DNA from 2 places in the Lelliottia sp. CFBP8978 genome. Region 1 is predicted to be linked to the other one. Evidence: predicted binding sites of a transcription regulator. Region 1 holds the regulator's gene; the other holds the start of a gene.

Region 1 (9,997 bases):
TTCCAAACGCGACCACCATCGCCGCGCTGGTCTCTCCAGTCACCGGTGAAGTGGTTGCGCTGGAGCAGGTCCCTGACGAAGCGTTCGCCAGCAAAGCGGTCGGTGACGGCGTAGCAGTGAAACCAACGGAAAAAACCGTCGTTTCCCCTGCGGCCGGGACTATCGTGAAGATCTTCAACACCAACCACGCGTTCTGCCTGGAAACTGAAAAAGGCGCGGAGATCGTGGTCCACATGGGCATTGATACTGTTGCTCTGGGTGGCAAAGGCTTCACGCGTCTGGTTGAAGAAGGTGCCGAAGTGGTCGCAGGTCAGCCGATTCTGGAAATGGATCTGGATTTCCTCAACGCTAACGCACGCTCCATGATAAGCCCGGTTGTCTGCAGCAATATCGACGATTTCAGCGGCCTGGTCATTCAGGCACAGGGTCAGGTTGTTGCAGGTCAGACCCCGCTGTATGAGATTAAAGGCAAGTAATCGCTCCTGAGTAGAGTCAATGCCTTAAGCGGCGGGGGATAACCTCCGCCGTTTTTTTTGCGTCAGCTGGCCCCCTATTTCTGGCAAAGTTATTTTTTGCGTAACTAAAGGTTGTCACTACGCCTGGCTTATAAGATCATATGCCGTTATACGTTGTTTACGCTTTGAGGAACCCACGATGAGTGAGGCTGAAGCCCGCCCGAGTAACTTTATTCGCCAGATCATTGATGAAGATTTGGCCAGTGGTAAGCACACCACAGTTCATACCCGTTTCCCGCCGGAGCCAAATGGCTACCTGCATATCGGTCACGCGAAATCTATCTGCCTGAACTTCGGCATCGCGCAAGATTACCAGGGCCAGTGCAACCTGCGTTTCGATGACACCAACCCGGTGAAAGAAGACATCGAATACGTTGAGTCGATTAAGAACGACGTGCAATGGTTAGGCTTCAGCTGGTCTGGCGATATTTGCTACTCATCGGATTATTTCGACAAGCTGCATGAGTACGCAATTGAGCTGATTAACAAAGGCCTGGCCTACGTTGATGAGCTGTCTGCCGACGAGATCCGCGAATATCGTGGCTCACTGACTGCGCCGGGTAAAAACAGCCCGTTCCGCGATCGCTCGGTTGCTGAAAACCTTGAGCTGTTCGAAAAAATGCGTGCGGGTGGTTTCGAAGAAGGCAAAGCCTGTCTGCGTGCCAAAATCGACATGGCGTCGCCATTCATCGTGATGCGCGATCCGGTGCTGTACCGCATCAAATTTGCGGAACACCACCAGACGGGCAACAAGTGGTGCATCTACCCGATGTACGACTTCACCCACTGCATCAGCGATGCGCTGGAAGGCATAACGCACTCCCTGTGTACGCTGGAATTCCAGGACAACCGTCGTCTGTACGACTGGGTGCTGGATAACATCACCATTCCTGTGCATCCGCGTCAGTACGAGTTCTCTCGTCTGAATCTGGAGTACACCGTGATGTCCAAGCGTAAGCTGAACCTGCTGGTCACTGACAAGCACGTTGAGGGCTGGGATGACCCACGCATGCCGACCATCTCCGGTCTGCGTCGTCGTGGTTACACCGCCGCGTCTATCCGCGAGTTCATCAAACGTATCGGCGTGACCAAACAGGACAACACCATCGAGATGGCCTCGCTGGAATCGTGCATTCGCGAAGATCTGAACGAAAATGCCCCGCGCGCAATGGCGGTTATCGATCCGGTAAAACTGGTTATCGAAAACTACCCGCAGGGTGAAAGCGAGCAGGTCACTATGCCTAACCATCCGAACAAACCGGAAATGGGCAGCCGTGAAGTACCGTTTAGCGCGGAGATCTGGATCGACCGTGCTGACTTCCGCGAAGAGGCGAACAAGCAGTACAAGCGTCTGGTTCTGGGCAAAGAAGTGCGTCTGCGCAACGCGTATGTGATTAAAGCCGAACGTGTCGAAAAAGACGCCGAAGGCAATATCACCACCATTTTCTGCAGCTACGATGCCGACACGCTGAGTAAAGACCCAGCCGATGGCCGCAAAGTGAAGGGCGTCATTCACTGGGTGAGCGCAGCACACGCGCTGCCGGTTGAAATCCGTCTCTACGATCGTCTGTTCAGCGTACCGAATCCTGGCGCTGCTGATGATTTCCTGGCGACCATCAATCAGGAATCGCTGGTGATCAAACAGGGCTACGCCGAACCGTCCCTGAAAAACGCTGAAACCGGTAAAGCGTACCAGTTTGAGCGTGAAGGCTATTTCTGCCTCGACAGCCGTTATGCAACCGCTACCAAACTGGTATTTAACCGTACCGTTGGGCTGCGTGACACATGGGCTAAAACGGGCGAGTAAGCCAGGTCAATGAGAGACAAACGCCGCTGCCAGCGGCGTTTTTTTTGCTTATCGATCATGTTGTTACTTTGTTGGGCTGTTTCTTCGTAAAAATAGCGGGTCAATCAGCTGCTACTTATTTTTTAAAATAAAGTTAAGATCGAAAATAAATAAGCGAAATGAAAGCGTGTAAGCGTTATCAATTTATATTAATTAATGAATTTAAACGGTTTTTCTCTCCTTAGTTCCGCTATCTGCAATATGTTACAAATCACTACCAATTATGTGCACTTCGTCATAATCCTGCATTTTGCCTGCTAAAAATCATTGATAATTCGCGTCGCGAAAAATAGTCTAAAGACGGTAGTTAATTCGAGGGTATTTCTGACTACCCCTGACCATTTAGGTCTTTTTAGCTTTTCGCCGTTTAAGGCGTTTTAATTCGTCAAAGAGGAACAATCTATGCGTACGTTCAGTGGCAAACGTAGTGCGCTGGCGCTGGCTGTTGCCGGTGTGACAGCCATGTCAGGCTTTATGGCTGCTCCGCAGGCTCAGGCGGCAGGATTTATTGATGATTCTACACTCACGGGCGGTATCTATTACTGGCAGCGTGAACGTGACCGTAAAGACGTCACTGAAGACAAATACAAAACCAACCTTTCTCACTCCACCTGGAACGCCAATCTGGATTTCCAGTCCGGCTATGCCGCCGATATGTTCGGTATTGATATTGCGGCCTTTACCGCCATTGAAATGGCCGAAAATGGCGATAGCGCGCACCCGAACGAAATTGCGTTCTCGTCCAGCAATAAAGCGTATAAAGAAGACTGGTCCGGCGATAAGAGCGGCATTAGCCTGTATAAAGCGGCGGCTAAATTTAAATACGGTCCGGTATGGGCGCGCGGCGGTTATATTCAGCCAACCGGTCAGACGTTATTAGCGCCGCACTGGAGTTTCATGCCGGGTACATACCAGGGGGCAGAAGCCGGAGCTAATTTCGACTACGGCGATGCAGGCGCGCTGAGCTTCTCCTATATGTGGACCAACGAATATAAAGCGCCGTGGCACATCGAGATGGACAAGTTCTATCAGAACGATAAAAAGACCAAAGTCGAATATCTGCACTCGCTCGGCGCGAAGTATGACTTCAAAAATGATCTGGTGCTGGAAGCCGCGTTCGGTCAGGCAGAAGGCTATGTCGATCAGTATTTTGCCAAGGCGAGCTACAAATTTGATATTGTCGGCGGCCCGCTGACCACCAGCTATCAGTTCTACGGCACGCGCGACAAAGTCAGCGATGGCGGCGTGAACGATCTGTATGACGGCACCGCCTGGCTGCAGGCCCTGACCTTTGGCTATAAAGTTGGCCAGGTTGATTTACGTCTCGAAGGAACCTACGTCAAGGCGGAAGGGCAGCAGGGCTACTTCCTGCAGCGTATGACCCCAACCTACGCCTCTTCAAACGGTCGTCTGGATATCTGGTGGGATAACCGCTCTGACTTCAACGCCGACGGTGAAAAAGCGCTCTTCTTTGGCGCGATGTATGACCTGAAGAACTGGAATCTGCCGGGCTGGGCGGTTGGGGCATCTTATGCCTACGCCTGGGACGCAAAACCAGCGGATATGGCCACGCCGGATGCTTACTACGACCCGAACTATCGTCTGAAAGAGTCCTCTTACAGCCTCGACGCAGTTTATACCCTGCAGGATGGCCGCGCGAAGGGCACGATGTTCAAACTGCACTTCACCCAGTACGACAACCACTCCGATATTCCAAGCTACGCGGGCGGTTACGGCAACATCTTCCAGGATGAGCGTGACGTGAAATTTATGGTCATCGCACCGTTCACTATCTTCTGATAATCACGCCGGCGAGGTGTTCCCCCCACCTCGCCGGAATGGAGACGGCTATGCTGAAAAAAATTATCTGTGTGGCGGCGCTGGCGTCGGCACTGGCTGGCTGCGCACAGCCCCAGGCACCTAAAGAAGATTCGCGTCTTAAAGAGGCCTACAGCGCCTGTATCAATACCGCAGAAGGCTCGCCAGAGAAGATCGAAGCCTGCCAGAGCGTACTGAATGTGCTGAAAAAAGAGAAAGCGCATGAGCAGTTTGCGACGCAGGAAAACGTTCGCGTGCTGGATTACCAGGCGTGTATTCAGGCGCGTAAAACGGGTAACGATCAGGAAGTGGCAAAGCGTTGCGACCGCATCTGGCAGGAGATCCGCAGCAACAACAGTCGGTAACACGTCGCGCCAGATCATTCGCGCTCTAAAGTGCCCGGAAGCTTCAGCTTACCGGGCTTTTTGTCTTATAACAGGCAAAAAAAAGCCAACCGTCAGGTTGGCTCAGAGTATGAAAATGCGATTATTTCGGTTCGTGCGCGTGCTCTTCTTCGCGGCAATCGCCTTCAGCACAGTGGCCGTAGAGATACAGGCTGTGGTTGGTCAGGCGGATGCCATGGCGCGTGGCAATTTCACGCTGGCGTGCTTCGATAGAGTCGTCGCTAAATTCAATCACCTTGCCGCAATCGAGGCAGATAAGGTGATCGTGGTGATGCTGTTGCGTCAGTTCAAAAACGGATTTTCCGCCTTCAAAATTATGACGGGTGACAATCCCGGCGTCGTCGAACTGGTTCAGGACGCGATAAACGGTCGCCAGTCCAATCTCTTCGCCCATGTCGATCAGACGTTTGTATAAATCTTCCGCACTGACATGATGATTGTCCGGACCTTGCAGTACTTCCAGAATTTTTAAACGAGGAAGCGTAACTTTCAGGCCAGCCTTCTTCAATGCGGTATTGTTGTCAGTCATGCGGAATCTGTCCTGTTGCTAAACGATTCACTTCAAATAAGAAGTGACAGAAAATGCACTTGGGATAATGCGTCTCATTATAGAACTGCCACGCCTAAATGAAAACTGCAAGTCTCAAGCAAAGTATGCTTATAAAAACGTGGTATCGCCAACAAACTTGTCTGATGGCATCCACTTTAACCCGGGGACATTGTACAGGTATGGAGATAAAAGTTAAAAATTTGTAGCAATTATTTTAATCGGTTTTATCTATCAATGAGGCGCAACAAATTATGTCGCGCCTCAACATTCAGTCAGGCGTTCAGAATGTCATCGAGGTGCAGTTCTTCACGGATCTGCTTAACCCATTTGTCCACTCGCTCGGCGGTCAGCTCCGGCTGACGGTCTTCATCAATTGCCAGACCGACAAAGTGGTCGTCGTCCGCCAGACCTTTGGACGCTTCGAAATGGTAGCCCGCCGTTGGCCAGTGACCGACGATAACAGCGCCGTGAGGCTCAATAATGTCGCGGATGGTGCCAAGTGCATCGCAGAAGTATTCTGCGTAATCTTCCTGGTCGCCGCAGCCGAACAGGGCAACAAGCTTGCCATTGAAGTCGACTTCTTCCAGCGTTGGGAAGAAATCATCCCAGTCGCACTGCGCTTCGCCGTAGTACCAGGTCGGAATGCCAAGCAGCAGAATATCGTAACCTTCGAGATCCTCTTTGCTGCTCTTAGCAATGTCATGCACGTCGGCAACGTCTTTACCAAGCTGTTTTTGAATGTTTTTTGCGATGTTTTCGGTATTACCGGTATCGCTGCCGAAGAAAATGCCGATGATTGCCATGAGTAAAATAACCTCTTGAAACTTAATGGTATGGTGGCACGAATTGTCCACGGATAAGGGCAATCATAGCAGAACAGAGAAGTCAGCGGAAACTGCTATCGGCCCGGACTGCACTCTGTGCTACATGAAAGTGATGAAAGGATGATATTTCAGGCGATCATTGGCTGTTGCGCCATGCCTGGAGCTGCGCCATCAGCATCTCTTCGATAAGCTCGCTGCGGCTGATCTCACGGGCATCGGCCAGCTCACTTAAGGCATCTGCAGCTTCCGCGTTGAGTTTTAGCTCGACGCGTTTAAGCCCACGACTTTTGTCGCGTTTAAGCTGATTGCGTTTATTGATACGCAACTGTTCATCACGCGATAGCGGATTGGTTTTAGGTCGTCCCGGTCGACGTTCAGTCGCGAACAGATCTAATGTCGTGCGGTCCGTTTGTTCTTTGGCCATGATTCAGAGACTTCGGGGGAAAACAAGCAGCCCTGCTATTGCCCGGGCGATGAGCGCGACATCATACATCACGGATACCAGCACGCCAACGACTGGAGGCCAGCTGGCAACCAGTCGCTGACTTTTTAATCAAATCGCGTTATCAGCGAGATAGCGACGAATCGCGCGCAGCACCGCTTCTGGTTTTTCGGCATGTACCCAGTGTCCGGCTCCGGCAATCACATGCGCACGCGCCTGCGGGAATTGCGCCAGCAGCGTATCGCGATAGGCGTCGGTGACGTACGGTGAATTGCCGCCGCGAATGAACAGAGTAGGGTGCGGCCAGGCCGTAACTGGGTCCCAGCCAACGATTTCAGCGTACTGATCCCACAGCACAGGGACGTTAAAACGCCATTCGCCGTCGACGAAAGATTTCAGCAGAAACTGAATCACCCCTTCTTCATCAAGGTATTCGCGCATGACAGGCGCCGCCTGCTGACGGGTGGCCGCTCCGGCTTCGGTCACGGCGTTGATGGCGGCAAAGATTTCATCGTGGCGGCGCACGTCATAATCGACAGGCGCGACATCGATCACCACCAGTTTGTCGATACGCTCCGGGGCCAGTGCCGTCAGCGCCATCACCGCTTTGCCACCCATTGAATGGCCAATCAGCGTGGCTTTTTCGATACCGTTCGCATCCAGCGTCTCCAGCAGATCTTGCGCCATCGCGCGATAGGTCATTTCAGGGCTTCGCTCTGAAAGGCCATGGTTACGCATATCCACCTGCAAAATAGAGTGATCGGCAACCAGGTCGCGCGCCAGCACGCCCAGGTTATCGAGGCTACCAAAAAGACCGTGAACCAGTACGATGGGAGAATTATTGTTCGGCGATTGTGCAGATTGCGCTCGGCTATTCAATTTCATGGCAAAGTTCTTTTTTTACGTATGTCAGGTTAGGGTATTATGTTGACCATTCTGCCGCCCGGCTGCAAGGTTCCAGTTTATTCCGACTTTTGCTGCTTCACGGGCATGACCCTATCCGCGGTTGGGATTAGCCCTTATAATCCCAACGACTTGTATTCAGATAAGATATTGCACTGGATTAAGATGAAAACAATCGAAGTTGATGATGAGCTCTATCAGTATATTGCCAGCCACACGCGACATATTGGCGAGAGTGCGTCCGATATTTTACGGCGTATGCTGAAATTTTCCGCCGCCTCACAGCCTGCAACTCCGGTTTCCAAAGAGGTTCGTCAGTCAAACGTTGTTGCTGAAGCCAAAACAGTAGCACCGGTGAAAGACAAAGTCCGCGCGGTGCGCGAACTGCTGCTTTCCGACGAATACGCCGAGCAGAAAAAAGCGGTTAACCGCTTTATGCTGGTGCTGTCTACACTCTATTCACTGGATAACAAAGCGTTTGCTGAAGCGACCGAGTCGCTGCACGGTCGTACCCGCGTCTACTTTGCGGGCGACGAGCAAACGCTGCTTGCCAACGGCAATCAAACCAAGCCTAAACATGTCCCTGGTACGCCGTACTGGGTGATCACCAATACCAACACCGGACGCAAATGCAGCATGGTTGAACACATCATGCAGTCGATGCAATTCCCGGCGGAATTGATTGAAAAGGTTTGCGGTACCATTTAACCCTTGCACAGGAAGGACCAGGTAATGGCAAATCACGATCGAGCGGGTCAACCTGCACAACAAAGCGATTTGATTAACGTCGCTCAGCTTACCGCGCAGTACTACGTACTAAAGCCGGAAGTGGGCAACGCAGAACACGCAGTGAAGTTTGGTACGTCTGGCCACCGCGGCAGCGCGGCGCGCCATAGCTTTAACGAGCCGCATATTCTGGCCATTGCGCAGGCGATTGCGGAAGAGCGCGCCAAAAATGGCGTTACCGGTCCGTGCTACGTCGGTAAAGATACTCACGCCTTGTCCGAACCGGCATTTATTTCCGTACTGGAAGTGCTGGCGGCTAACGGTGTGGACGTTATCATTCAGGAAAATAACGGCTTTACCCCAACGCCTGCGGTCTCTAACGCGATTCTGGTGCACAACAAAAAAGGGGGAGCGCAGGCTGACGGTATCGTCATCACCCCTTCGCACAACCCGCCGGACGATGGCGGTATCAAATACAATCCACCCAACGGTGGTCCGGCTGATACCAACGTCACCAAAGTGGTCGAAGACCGCGCCAACGCGCTGCTGGCTGATGGCCTGAAAGGCGTTAAACGCATCTCTCTGGATGCGGCAATGGCATCGGGTCATGTGAAAGAGCAGGACCTGGTTCAGCCGTTTATTGAAGGGCTGGCCGATATCGTTGATATGGCCGCAATCCAGAAAGCCGGTCTGAAGCTGGGTGTCGATCCGCTTGGGGGTTCTGGTATTGAATACTGGAAGCGTATTGGCGAGTTCTACAAGCTGGATCTGACCATCGTCAACGATCAGGTCGATCAGACGTTCCGCTTTATGCATCTGGATAAAGACGGCGCTATCCGTATGGATTGCTCGTCAGAGTGCGCGATGGCGGGTCTGCTGGCGCTGCGTGACAAGTTCGATCTGGCTTTTGCCAACGACCCGGACTATGACCGCCACGGTATCGTCACGCCTGCGGGCCTGATGAACCCGAACCACTACCTGGCGGTGGCGATTAACTATCTGTTCCAGCATCGTCCACAGTGGAGCAAAGAGGTGGCTGTCGGTAAAACGCTGGTCTCCTCGGCAATGATTGACCGCGTGGTAAACGACCTGGGCCGCAAGCTGGTAGAAGTGCCGGTGGGCTTCAAATGGTTTGTTGACGGTCTGCATGACGGCAGCTTCGGCTTTGGTGGCGAAGAGAGCGCGGGCGCTTCCTTCCTGCGTTTCGACGGCACGCCGTGGTCAACCGACAAAGACGGCATCATCATGTGCCTGCTGGCGGCGGAAATCACTGCCGTGACCGGTAAAAACCCGCAAGAGCATTACAACGAGCTGGCGGCACGTTTTGGTGCGCCGAGCTACAACCGCATTCAGGCCGGTGCGACTTCCGCGCAAAAAGCGGCGCTGTCTAAGCTCTCTCCAGAGATGGTGAGCGCTGACACGCTGGCGGGTGACCCGATCACCGCACGCCTGACCGCAGCGCCGGGCAACGGTGCCTCTATCGGTGGTCTGAAAGTGATGACCGATAACGGCTGGTTCGCCGCGCGTCCTTCCGGTACGGAAGATGCGTACAAAATTTACTGCGAAAGTTTCCTCGGCGATGAGCACCGTAAGCTGATTGAGAAAGAAGCGGTAGAGATTGTGAGCGAAGTGCTGAAAAACGCCTAAGTACTGATCTGGTAAGGGCTAAAGCTCTCACCCGGTCCTCTCCTTGTGGGGAAGGGCTAAAACACTAAAAACGGCAACCCAAAGGGTTGCCGTTTTGCTTTGTTTAGCTGTGTTTATTTTTCAGTTCAAAGCGCGGAGAGACCAAACCGTACAGCGTCCAGCCCATAAAGGTGACCATCGCGCCGTACAGCATCGCTTCCTGTCCCGAGGAGTAGAGCGCATAGAAGCTATAAATCGCCCCGACCAGCGCCACAATGTTGGCGACTTTGGCTTTACCGGGCGCCACATTCGCCGCTTTTTGGATGATCACCAGCGCCGCCAT
Region 2 (9,997 bases), 1.7 Mb from region 1:
CTCACTTTTCGCTGCCGATTCCGCAGTACGGTCAGATACAGGTGGCGGACATTTTCAGCGGAGCCATTGTCGCCGCTATCGCCATCGCGCTCGGGATGGTGGCCGTGTGGTGTCTGCCGCGTCTGCACCAGCTGATGCACAGGCTTAAACACCCGGTTCTCATCCTGGGAGCGGGCGGCTTTATGCTCGGTATTTTGGGCGCTATTGGGGGCACGATAACCTTATTTAAAGGCGTGGACGAGATGCAGCAGATGGCATTTAGCCAGGTGTTTAGCGTGTCGGATTACCTGCTGTTTGCGCTGATTAAGCTGGCAGCAGTGGTTGTGGCTGCCGCGTGTGGTTTCCGCGGTGGGCGCATCTTCCCGGCCGTCTTCATTGGCGTGGCATTAGGATTAATGCTGCATCAGCACGTCGAAGCGGTGCCGGCAGCCATCACGATCTCTTGTTCAATTCTGGGCCTGGTGCTGGTCGTCACGCGTGACGCGTGGTTGAGCCTGTTTATGGCTGCGGTCGTGGTGCCGGATATCAATCTGCTGCCATTGCTGTGTATTGTGATGCTGCCCGCCTGGCTCCTGCTGGCGGGCAAACCGATGATGATGGCCTGGCGGCAAAATAAATAGTCAGGCGTTGTTACGGGCTTCCAGCGCTTTGGTGATGGCGCCCAGGAGCGGAGGAACATCCTCTTTGGGCAATATCACCTCTATCAGCGAAAATGTTTCGCTGTGGGCGACTTTCTCAAGAACATCTGCCAGCTCCGCCGTTTCACTCACTCGCCAGCACTGGGCCTGACCATTCTGGCTGAGTGCTTGCGGGAGCTGTGTCCAGTTCCACAGAGCAATATCGTTATAGCGCTGGGTCGCGCCATGAATCGCTCGTTCGACGGTGTACCCTTCGTTATTGAGCACCAGCATTATCGGGCGCTGATGATCACGCAGCATGGAGCCCATTTCCTGAATGGTTAGCTGGGCTGCGCCATCACCGGTAAGAATAATGACACGTCGCTCCGGGCAAGCCGTCTGCGCGCCGAAGGCTGCCGCCAGAGTGAAGCCAATCGATCCCCACAACGGTTGTACGATAAAGTTAACATCGGCCGGCAGGCGCAACGCGCTGGCACCAAATGCTGCTGTGCCCTGATCGGCGAGAATAATATCGCCAGGGCGAATAAAGGTTTGCAACGTTTGCCAGAAATTAGCCTGGGTGAGGCTTCCCTGGTGATACTCATCTGTCAGCGCGGCGACGCGAGCAGGCGCAACGGAACTCCCCGCGTATTGTCGGCACAGCCCGGATAAAATCTCAACCGCCCGGGCCATCGGTATATCGGTAAACCAGCGTTCACCAATACGCGTCGCATGAGGCTGAACTTCAATCGTCTGTTCAGGGCGAAGCTTATGGGTAAAACCAGCCGTGAGCGTATCGGTAAAACGTGTGCCCACACAGATAACCCGGTCAGCCTCTTCAATCGCCTCCCGCACTGCCTCGGCGCTCGCCGCACCGTTATAGGTGCCATAGAAGCCGGGCTGGCGCTCGTCAAAAATCCCTTTGCCCATCAGCAGGGTCGCATGCGCCATGGGGGTCTCGGTGACCCACTTCTGAAGCTGATTTTTTAGGCCATAGCGCAGCACCAGAAAGTCAGCCAGTAAGGCCGTACGGGTGCTGGACGAAAGACTCTTTTCTGCCGCATCGTGAAACGCTTTCAGACACGCGCTATCCGGCTGCGGAGTTGTCTGTGTGAAAGCGCTTACAGGCGGTGTGGCAGGTTTTTTTGCCACATCGGCTGGCAACATCAGATAACCTGGACGGCGTTCACGCTGCATGATCGACAGTACGCGATCGATTTCGTGACAGGCATTCTGCTCAGTGAGAATCGCCTGCGCGGCAGTGATGGGCTCACTCATATGATAAAAATGTCTGAACTCTCCGTCGCCGAGCGTGTGGTGAAGGAGTTCTCCTTTTTGTTGAGCCGCACTCCCCGGTGCGCCCACAATATGCAGCACCGGAACATACTCAGCAAAACTGCCTGCGATGCCGTTCATGGCGCTCAGCTCGCCCACACCAAACGTGGTGAGCAGCGCGGCAAAACCCTGACAGCGCGCATACCCATCCGCAGCGTAAGAGGCGTTCAACTCGTTTGCGCAGCCTACCCAGCGAATATCCGGGTTGTCGATAACATGATCGAGGAACTGCAGGTTATAGTCGCCAGGCACGCCAAACAGATGTTCAACTCCACACTGAGTAAGACGGTCCAGCAGATAATCGGCGACGCAATACGGGGTTCGCATAACAGTTGTCCTTCTGACGTTGACCTCACTTTGAGTATTAAAGAAGCGTGATGGCTGTCCAGGAATGGCGGCAAGAAGGATATGGAAAGAATGCTTTACGAATAATGGCGTAGTAATCTGATTTCCTGAGCATCAATGTAAGCGTATACACTGAGGTGTATCTTTCCGGTCAGAGGGCAAAAGCATGGTTTTTCAGGCGGATAAAACGCGTTATCAGTCAATGCAGTATCGTCGTTGCGGCCAGAGCGGACTTAGGCTTCCCGCCGTTTCACTGGGGTTGTGGCACAATTTTGGCGACACCACTCTGATTAACAACAGTCGCCAACTTTTACAGCGCGCATTCGAGCTTGGCATTACTCACTTTGATCTTGCCAATAATTACGGTCCGCCTCCCGGGTCGGCTGAGTGCAACTTTGGTCGCATTTTTCAGGAAGATTTTCAGCCATACCGCGACGAGTTAATCATCTCCACCAAAGCGGGCTATACCATGTGGGACGGGCCTTACGGCGACTGGGGATCGCGTAAGTATCTGATTGCCAGCCTCGACCAGAGTCTCAAACGTATGGGACTTGAGTATGTGGATATCTTTTATCATCACCGTCCGGACCCGGAAACGCCGTTGCGCGAGACCATGAAAGCGCTTGATCACGTTGTTCGCCAGGGCAAAGCGCTGTATGTCGGGCTGTCGAATTATCCGGTAGAACTGGCACGACAGGCAATTGAAATCCTCGACGATCTGGGCACGCCTTGTCTTATCCATCAGCCAAAATACTCCATGTTTGAACGTGCGCCGGAGCAAGGACTGTTGTCCGTGCTGAAGGAGAAAGGCGTCGGATGTATTCCCTTTTCCCCGCTGGCGGGTGGTCAACTGACGGATCGTTATCTGAACGGCATTCCGCCTGATTCACGCGCCGCCAGCGGCAGCCGCTTCCTGAACCCTGAGCAGATCACCGATGAGAAAATCAGCCAGGTACGTAAGCTAAATGCGCTGGCCGAGAGCAGAGGCCAAAAACTCTCACAAATGGCGCTGGCCTGGGTACTGCGCCACGATGCGGTCACCACCGTTCTGATTGGCGCCAGTAAGACCTCGCAAATTGAGGATGCCGTCGGGATGCTGGATAATCTGCATTTTAGCGCTGAGGAACTCCAGACCATCGAATCGATCCTGAATAGCGCAAATTAACACCATTTTTAGCAAAACGTGCTCCCCTTCATGAATTAGGAGTTGAGGCGATTAAACGGGGCTTTACGGCCCCGTAATATTGCGTTAACAGGCCGTCTTCGGCCCCGATCGTGAAGGAGAATAACCATGTTCAGGTCACTGATTCTTGCTGCTGTATTACTGGCTTCAGCGCCGCTGGTTGCCAATGCTGGCGAAATCACCCTGTTGCCATCCGTAAAATTACAAATTGGCGATCGTGATAATTATGGTAACTACTGGGATGGCGGTGGCTGGCGCGACCGCAATTACTGGCACCGTAACTACGAATGGCGAAAAGACCGCTGGTGGAGACATGACAATGGTCGTCATCGTGGTTGGGATAATCGCAAAGCGTATGAACGCGGCTACCGTGAAGGCTGGAGCGATCGCGACGATCGCCGTGGGCCTCGGGGACACGGACACGGGCATGGTCACGGCGGTGGTCATCGCCACTAAATACAAAAAGGAGCCTGATGGCTCCTTTTTTAATGGCTGAAATCTGGCCGTCTTAAAGACCCAGCGCCGTTCCAATTAATAACCACAGGTTCAACGCCACTACCAGCACGACGATAATCCAGCCAATTCGTTTAACCAGCGTCGTATTCACCAGATCGCCCATCAGCGTCTTATTGCTGGTAAAGATCAGCAGCGGCACCAGCGCCAGCGCGATACCAAAGCTTAACAGGACCTGGCTCATCACCAGGATGCGGGTGGGATCCAGCCCCATCAAAATAACGATAAAGGAAGGCAGCATGGTGACAGACCGGCGTACCCACAGCGGAATGTGGAAACGGACAAACCCTTGCATCACCACTTGACCGGCCAGCGTCCCGACGACCGTCGAGGATAACCCAGCCGCCACCAGACTTAATCCGAAGATGGTCGCCGCCGCGTGACTCAGCAGGGGTTCCAGCGTCAGATAGGCCTGGTCGAGATCGGCAATTCCGGTGTGACCATTAAAATGGAAAGCCGCTGCCGCTGTTGCCATCATGGCCAGATTGACAAACCCGGCGATAGTCATTGCAATCCCGACATCCCATTTCGTTGCGGAATAACGCTCCTGTCGGGATCCGTCATGGGCATGTTGCGTGAGCGATGAATGAAGATAAATCACGTGCGGCATAATCGTCGCACCTAATACGCCAGCCGCAAGAAACACCGCTTCAGAAGTTGGCAAACTCGGGATAACCATCCCTTTGGTCAGCTGCACCAGGTTAGGCTGAGAAAAAATCAGCTCGACGATATAGGCCGCGGCAACAAACAGCAGCAGGCCGCCGATCACCAGCTCCAGCGGTTTTTGCCCACGCCGCTGTAACATAAGGATCAGGAAAGTCGCAATCCCGGTCAGCACTGCGCCCTGCAACAGCGATACCCCGAGAATGAGTTTAAAGCCGATTGCCGCACCGATAAACTCCGCCAGATCGGTGGCCATGGCGATAATCTCTGCCTGCACCCAATAAAACCATACAACCGGGCGGGGATAGTGATCGCGAATTTGTTCGGCCAGGTTTTTACCCGTGGCAATCCCCAGCTTCGCAGACAAAACCTGGATGAGCATCGCCATCAGGTTGGCCCATACCACGACCCACAGCAGCTTATAGCCGAAGCTAGCCCCGGCCTGAATATTGGTCGCAAAATTACCCGGATCGATATAGCCAATGGCAGCAATGAACGCAGGTCCCATTAATGCAAACCTCAGCTTGCGCGCTGCTCTGCCACTGCTACCCTCTACGCGACTGTTTGTCATTTCTGCCTCTGGAAATATAGCCTTTGCTATGTTTTATGCTATCAAAATGAGAATGATTATCAAGATCATTTAAAAGGTTTATATTGATTTCTCTGATAGCTAAGAACGATAGCTGGGGCGGGTGCGATGAAACGATCTCAACGAACATGAAATCGTACAGTCATTTGTGAAGCGTAGCACACAAACGCAACTTTTCACTCATTTACATAACATAACAGAAGTGTATGGTTGATCACTATTTTTGAGACTCGTCACAGGATGTAACTATAGTGTGGTCTTGATCTCGTTTTCTTTGTGCTTGTTACATAGAATGTGCACGGAAATTAAACCTGCCTCATATTTGGAGCAAATATGGACCGCGTCCTTCATTTTGTCCTGGCACTTGTTGTCGTTACTGCACTTGCATTGCTGGTCAGCACAGACCGCAAAAATATTCGTATTCGCTATGTTGTACAGCTGCTCGTCATTGAAGTTTTACTTGCGTGGTTCTTCCTGAACTCCAACGTAGGCCTTGGCTTTGTCAAAGGCTTCTCCGAAATGTTCGAAAAACTGCTCGGATTTGCTAACGAAGGAACCAACTTCGTGTTTGGCAGCATGAACGATCAAGGTCTGGCATTCTTCTTCCTGAAAGTGCTATGCCCAATCGTCTTTATCTCCGCCCTGATCGGTATTCTGCAGCACATTCGTGTCCTGCCGGTGGTCATTCGCGCGATCGGTTTCCTGTTATCCAAAGTTAACGGCATGGGTAAACTGGAATCCTTTAACGCAGTCAGCTCCCTGATTCTGGGTCAGTCTGAGAACTTTATCGCGTATAAAGATATCCTCGGCAAAATGTCCCGCAACCGCATGTACACCATGGCGGCAACCGCAATGTCGACTGTTTCCATGTCAATCGTGGGCGCATACATGACAATGCTGGAACCAAAATACGTGGTCGCCGCGCTGGTTCTGAACATGTTCAGCACCTTTATCGTGCTGTCGCTGATCAACCCTTACCGCGTTGATGCCAGCGAAGAAAATATCCAGATGTCTAACCTGCACGAAGGCCAGAGCTTCTTCGAAATGCTGGGTGAGTATATTCTGGCAGGCTTTAAGGTAGCGATTATCGTTGCCGCTATGCTGATTGGTTTTATCGCCCTGATCGCCGCGCTGAACGCCCTGTTCGCCGCTGTGTTGGGTATCTCCTTCCAGGGTATTCTGGGCTACATCTTCTACCCAATTGCCTGGGTAATGGGTGTTCCGGCTCACGAAGCACTGCAGGTAGGGAGTATCATGGCGACTAAACTGGTTTCAAACGAATTCGTTGCCATGATGGATCTGCAGAAAATTGCCAGCACGCTCTCTCCGCGCGCAGAAGGTATTCTGTCTGTATTCCTGGTTTCCTTCGCTAACTTCTCTTCAATCGGTATCATCGCTGGTGCGATTAAAGGCCTGAATGAAGAACAAGGTAACGTGGTTTCTCGCTTCGGTCTGAAACTGGTTTACGGTTCAACGCTGGTGAGCGTACTGTCTGCGTCTATCGCCGCTCTGGTACTGTAATCAGAATAAATGGCCGGGGGTTTGCACCTCCGGCTTTTTTATGTTCCGAGTTCGCCCAGCGGACGCGGTTTACCGATCAAATACCCCTGCAGAAAATCCACACCGATATCCAGCAGCAGCTGCCGTTGTTCCGCTGTTTCAACAAACTCAGCCACCACAATGAGCGATTTTGTTTTCGCCAGATTACATATCGACTGCACAATCATCGCATCCATGCTGTCAGTACAAATGTCTTTCACAAAACAGCCGTCAATTTTGATAATGTCGGCCTGCAGGCGCTTGAGCCGCTCATAGTTGGCGTACCCCGTCCCGAAATCATCAATCGCAATTTTGAAACCGTAATCGCGCAGTTGCAGAATGTTTTGCATGCTTAATTCTGAATCGGAGAACGCCTGCTCTTCGGTGACTTCAATGATCACGGTCAGCGGGGATATCGCATAGCGCTCGAACAAGCCGATAATTTCTGAAGCAACGTCTTTCTGATTCAGCGTAAACGGCATCAGATTTACCGAAAATCGGGTTTGGGTATGTGGCGCAGGATGGGCAAGTAACCACTTGAGCAAATTCTCAACCACACACAAATCAAAACGGTGACTCAGGTTGAACTGGGCAATCAGAGGGATAAAGCGATCGGGGGTTATAATCTCGCCGTCGCTTTCCAGACGCGTGAGAATTTCGTGATAACCCTGACCAGACGCATCGTGAATCGGCTGGGCATACAGCCGAACGCCACCCTCCTCCAGCGCGCTTTTGACTCGACTGAGCATCAGGACGCGTTCCGTGGTTTGCCCGCTCACCGTTGCCACGCTGTTGGTCAAAGCCAGCACTTTGTGCGTCACGGATGATTGCTCAGACAGCCAGCTCAATTGCCCCAGGGTGTGATGAAGGCTCTCTACATCTTTCTCTTCGATCTCTCCCCACGAGGCGCCAACCTCGATATCCAGGCCGGTATTGTTCCAGTAAATTTTACGGCTGTTCAACCGATCGACGATGTGCTGTAAACGCTCGCCGGTTTCCGGCCCAAGCAGAACCAGTACCAGTTCACTGCCAGGCAGTTGAAAAAACTTTTCATCCGCTTGCAGCAACGGCTGGATTATTGTGGTGACGGTGCGCTTGCAATGCACCCGCATGAGCATGCCGTAATGGCGACTGAGGAACTCCAGATTGTCCAGCCGCAAACAACAGACTTTGGCGTGGGGATGGAGGCGCAAGAAATCCTCCAGCGCCCGCAGATTGGCCAGCCCGGTCAGCGGATCGGTTAATGCCCTCTCCTGCCACCCTTGCTTCAACCATTCGCTACGATGATAAATCCGCGACATGTACATCAGGCAAATGGCGAAGGAGATCAATACGGACAGGACGAACGCCAGGGAGTAGCCCGTCTCCACGCCATTCAGAAAATTGGTGTTATAGGTCAAGAGCATGAATGCTGAAATGGCCCAACTTAGCGACACGAGAGCATAGCTCAGCCGGCTAATCCCTACGGTAAACAAGATAAATATGACGGGAACAAGGTAGCCAGCGATTAACCTGGATTCAAAAGGTGCGCATAGAACCAGCAGAATTAGCGCCAAAAGCATCAGCCACACAAATATAAACAGTGGATGATGATTAACAAGATACGGCTTAATACTCCGCAGCCAGAAGGTTCTGGCATAACGGGGATTAATTATCATTCTTAAGGGATAATAAAACATCATCGTAAATATCAAGCCAGCACAAATCAGGCTTTGAATATCGACAATATTATAAATGGCCGATCCTTCGCCAAAGAAATTAGATAACGAAACAGGGAAATTAAAGAAATAACCGGCAAGGTACATGGATATTTTGATACCGACCGGAATGACAAAACCTAACCAGAAGATACGCATTCCGATATGCTGATTAGGCAGCCCATAGCGCCAGCGCTTGCCGATAAACCCGCGCAGAATGCCGCATGCGGCAAACACTGAGAATGTTTGGCAAAAAAGTATTACGGCTTGCTGAAGGAAGTTTAGCTCAAAGCTATATAAATTGGTGACCGCAAAACTGATAACAACAGGAAGAACGGCGCGACGGCCAAACAAAAAAATAATAGCCAGCATGAAACTCAACGGCAGCCATGCCAGATAGACGCTATGATTATCAAGCATCGCACGCGGAGAAATATAACGAGAAAAGGGAACCATTATCAGACACAGCAACTGGGCTAATATAAATAATCGTAAGTTATTGTAGAGTTGGCTTTTCATTATTAATAAATACTATTCTTCCTGGCAAAACATTGACCAAACGGATAGTAAGTTTATTAAATGACCGAATCAAGTTTCAGCGGCGAAATGAAACCTTTTTTTGATGTAGATTGAGATCAGGTAGAGAAACGTGCCAGCCTGGCGACAAAAAGAGTAAGAAGCTATTACAAGCATAAAAAAACCCCCGCCACGGGCGAGGGTTCAAATTTTGGTGGAGCTAAGCGGGATCGAACCGCTGACCTCTTGCATGCCATGCAAGCGCTCTCCCAGCTGAGCTATAGCCCCACAGTGTCTTTACGTTCCAAACTCTCCTGGATAAGAATTTGGTGGAGCTAAGCGGGATCGAACCGCTGACCTCTTGCATGCCATGCAAGCGCTCTCCCAGCTGAGCTATAGCCCCAACGTAAAGCTGTCGTGTTGACGGGCGGCATAATATGAATTCCATTGCAGAGTGTCAACGGCAAAATCAGCTCCACCCTTCCAATCGTCGAAAAATCATGCAAATGGATCACATTGCGAAGCTGCTCGCAGCCAGTAGTTAAACCTGTCACGTTTTCGCGTAAAAGGGTGCTATAAGATGAACCACTCATAACCCCACTGATATTCAGGTAATTGCATGATCAAGGAACGAATGACGCCAGAGGAGTTATCCCGGCTCACTGGCTATAGCCGTCAGACCATCAATAAATGGGTACGTAAAGAGGGTTGGAAAACATCGCCAAGACCGGGTGTTCAGGGTGGAAAGGCGCGTCTGGTGCATGTGAACGAAAAAGTACGGGAATTTATTCGCAGTGCATGCCGCACAGCAGACGAACCTCAGCTTCCTGACATCGTCGCGGAAAATAACTCACTGCACTCGCTGTTGCTGACACTGGCAAACGAGATGACCCCGGATGAGCAAAAGCAGCTGACTACCTTGATGCTGCGGGAAGGGATTTCCGGATTGTTACAACGTTTAGGGATACGCGACCAGAACTGATATGAAAAGATTACGGAG

What was found. The regulator Fur, encoded in region 1, represses iron uptake genes when iron is present. The targets are predictions, from matches to a motif close to ATAATAATGAGAACNACTATCAA.
Region 2: the regulator Fur is predicted to act here: its motif matches at 5,268-5,290, upstream of SOM82_RS14330 (Nramp family divalent metal transporter).

The regions. Positions count from the first base shown of each region.
Region 1 covers NZ_CM188253.1:1,315,551-1,325,547, forward strand. The annotation lists gene nagE (N-acetylglucosamine-specific PTS transporter subunit IIBC) at 1-476, shown strand, start outside; gene glnS (glutamine--tRNA ligase) at 655-2,322, shown strand; gene chiP (chitoporin ChiP) at 2,764-4,161, shown strand; gene chiQ (ChiQ/YbfN family lipoprotein) at 4,215-4,544, shown strand; gene fur (ferric iron uptake transcriptional regulator) at 4,666-5,112, opposite strand; gene fldA (flavodoxin FldA) at 5,406-5,936, opposite strand; gene ybfE (LexA regulated protein) at 6,094-6,381, opposite strand; gene ybfF (esterase) at 6,511-7,284, opposite strand; gene seqA (replication initiation negative regulator SeqA) at 7,468-8,010, shown strand; gene pgm (phosphoglucomutase (alpha-D-glucose-1,6-bisphosphate-dependent)) at 8,035-9,675, shown strand; gene potE (putrescine-ornithine antiporter) at 9,779-9,997, opposite strand, start outside.
Region 2 covers NZ_CM188253.1:3,041,461-3,051,457, forward strand. The annotation lists gene SOM82_RS14310 (ion channel protein) at 1-620, shown strand, start outside; gene ipdC (indolepyruvate decarboxylase) at 621-2,279, opposite strand; gene mgrA (L-glyceraldehyde 3-phosphate reductase) at 2,464-3,462, shown strand; gene ypeC (DUF2502 domain-containing protein YpeC) at 3,589-3,936, shown strand; gene SOM82_RS14330 (Nramp family divalent metal transporter) at 3,989-5,227, opposite strand; gene nupC (nucleoside permease NupC) at 5,579-6,766, shown strand; gene SOM82_RS14340 (EAL domain-containing protein) at 6,805-9,000, opposite strand; tRNA gene SOM82_RS14345 (tRNA-Ala) at 9,210-9,285, opposite strand; tRNA gene SOM82_RS14350 (tRNA-Ala) at 9,325-9,400, opposite strand; gene SOM82_RS14355 (YfeC-like transcriptional regulator) at 9,617-9,979, shown strand; gene SOM82_RS14360 (YfeC-like transcriptional regulator) at 9,981-9,997, shown strand, end outside.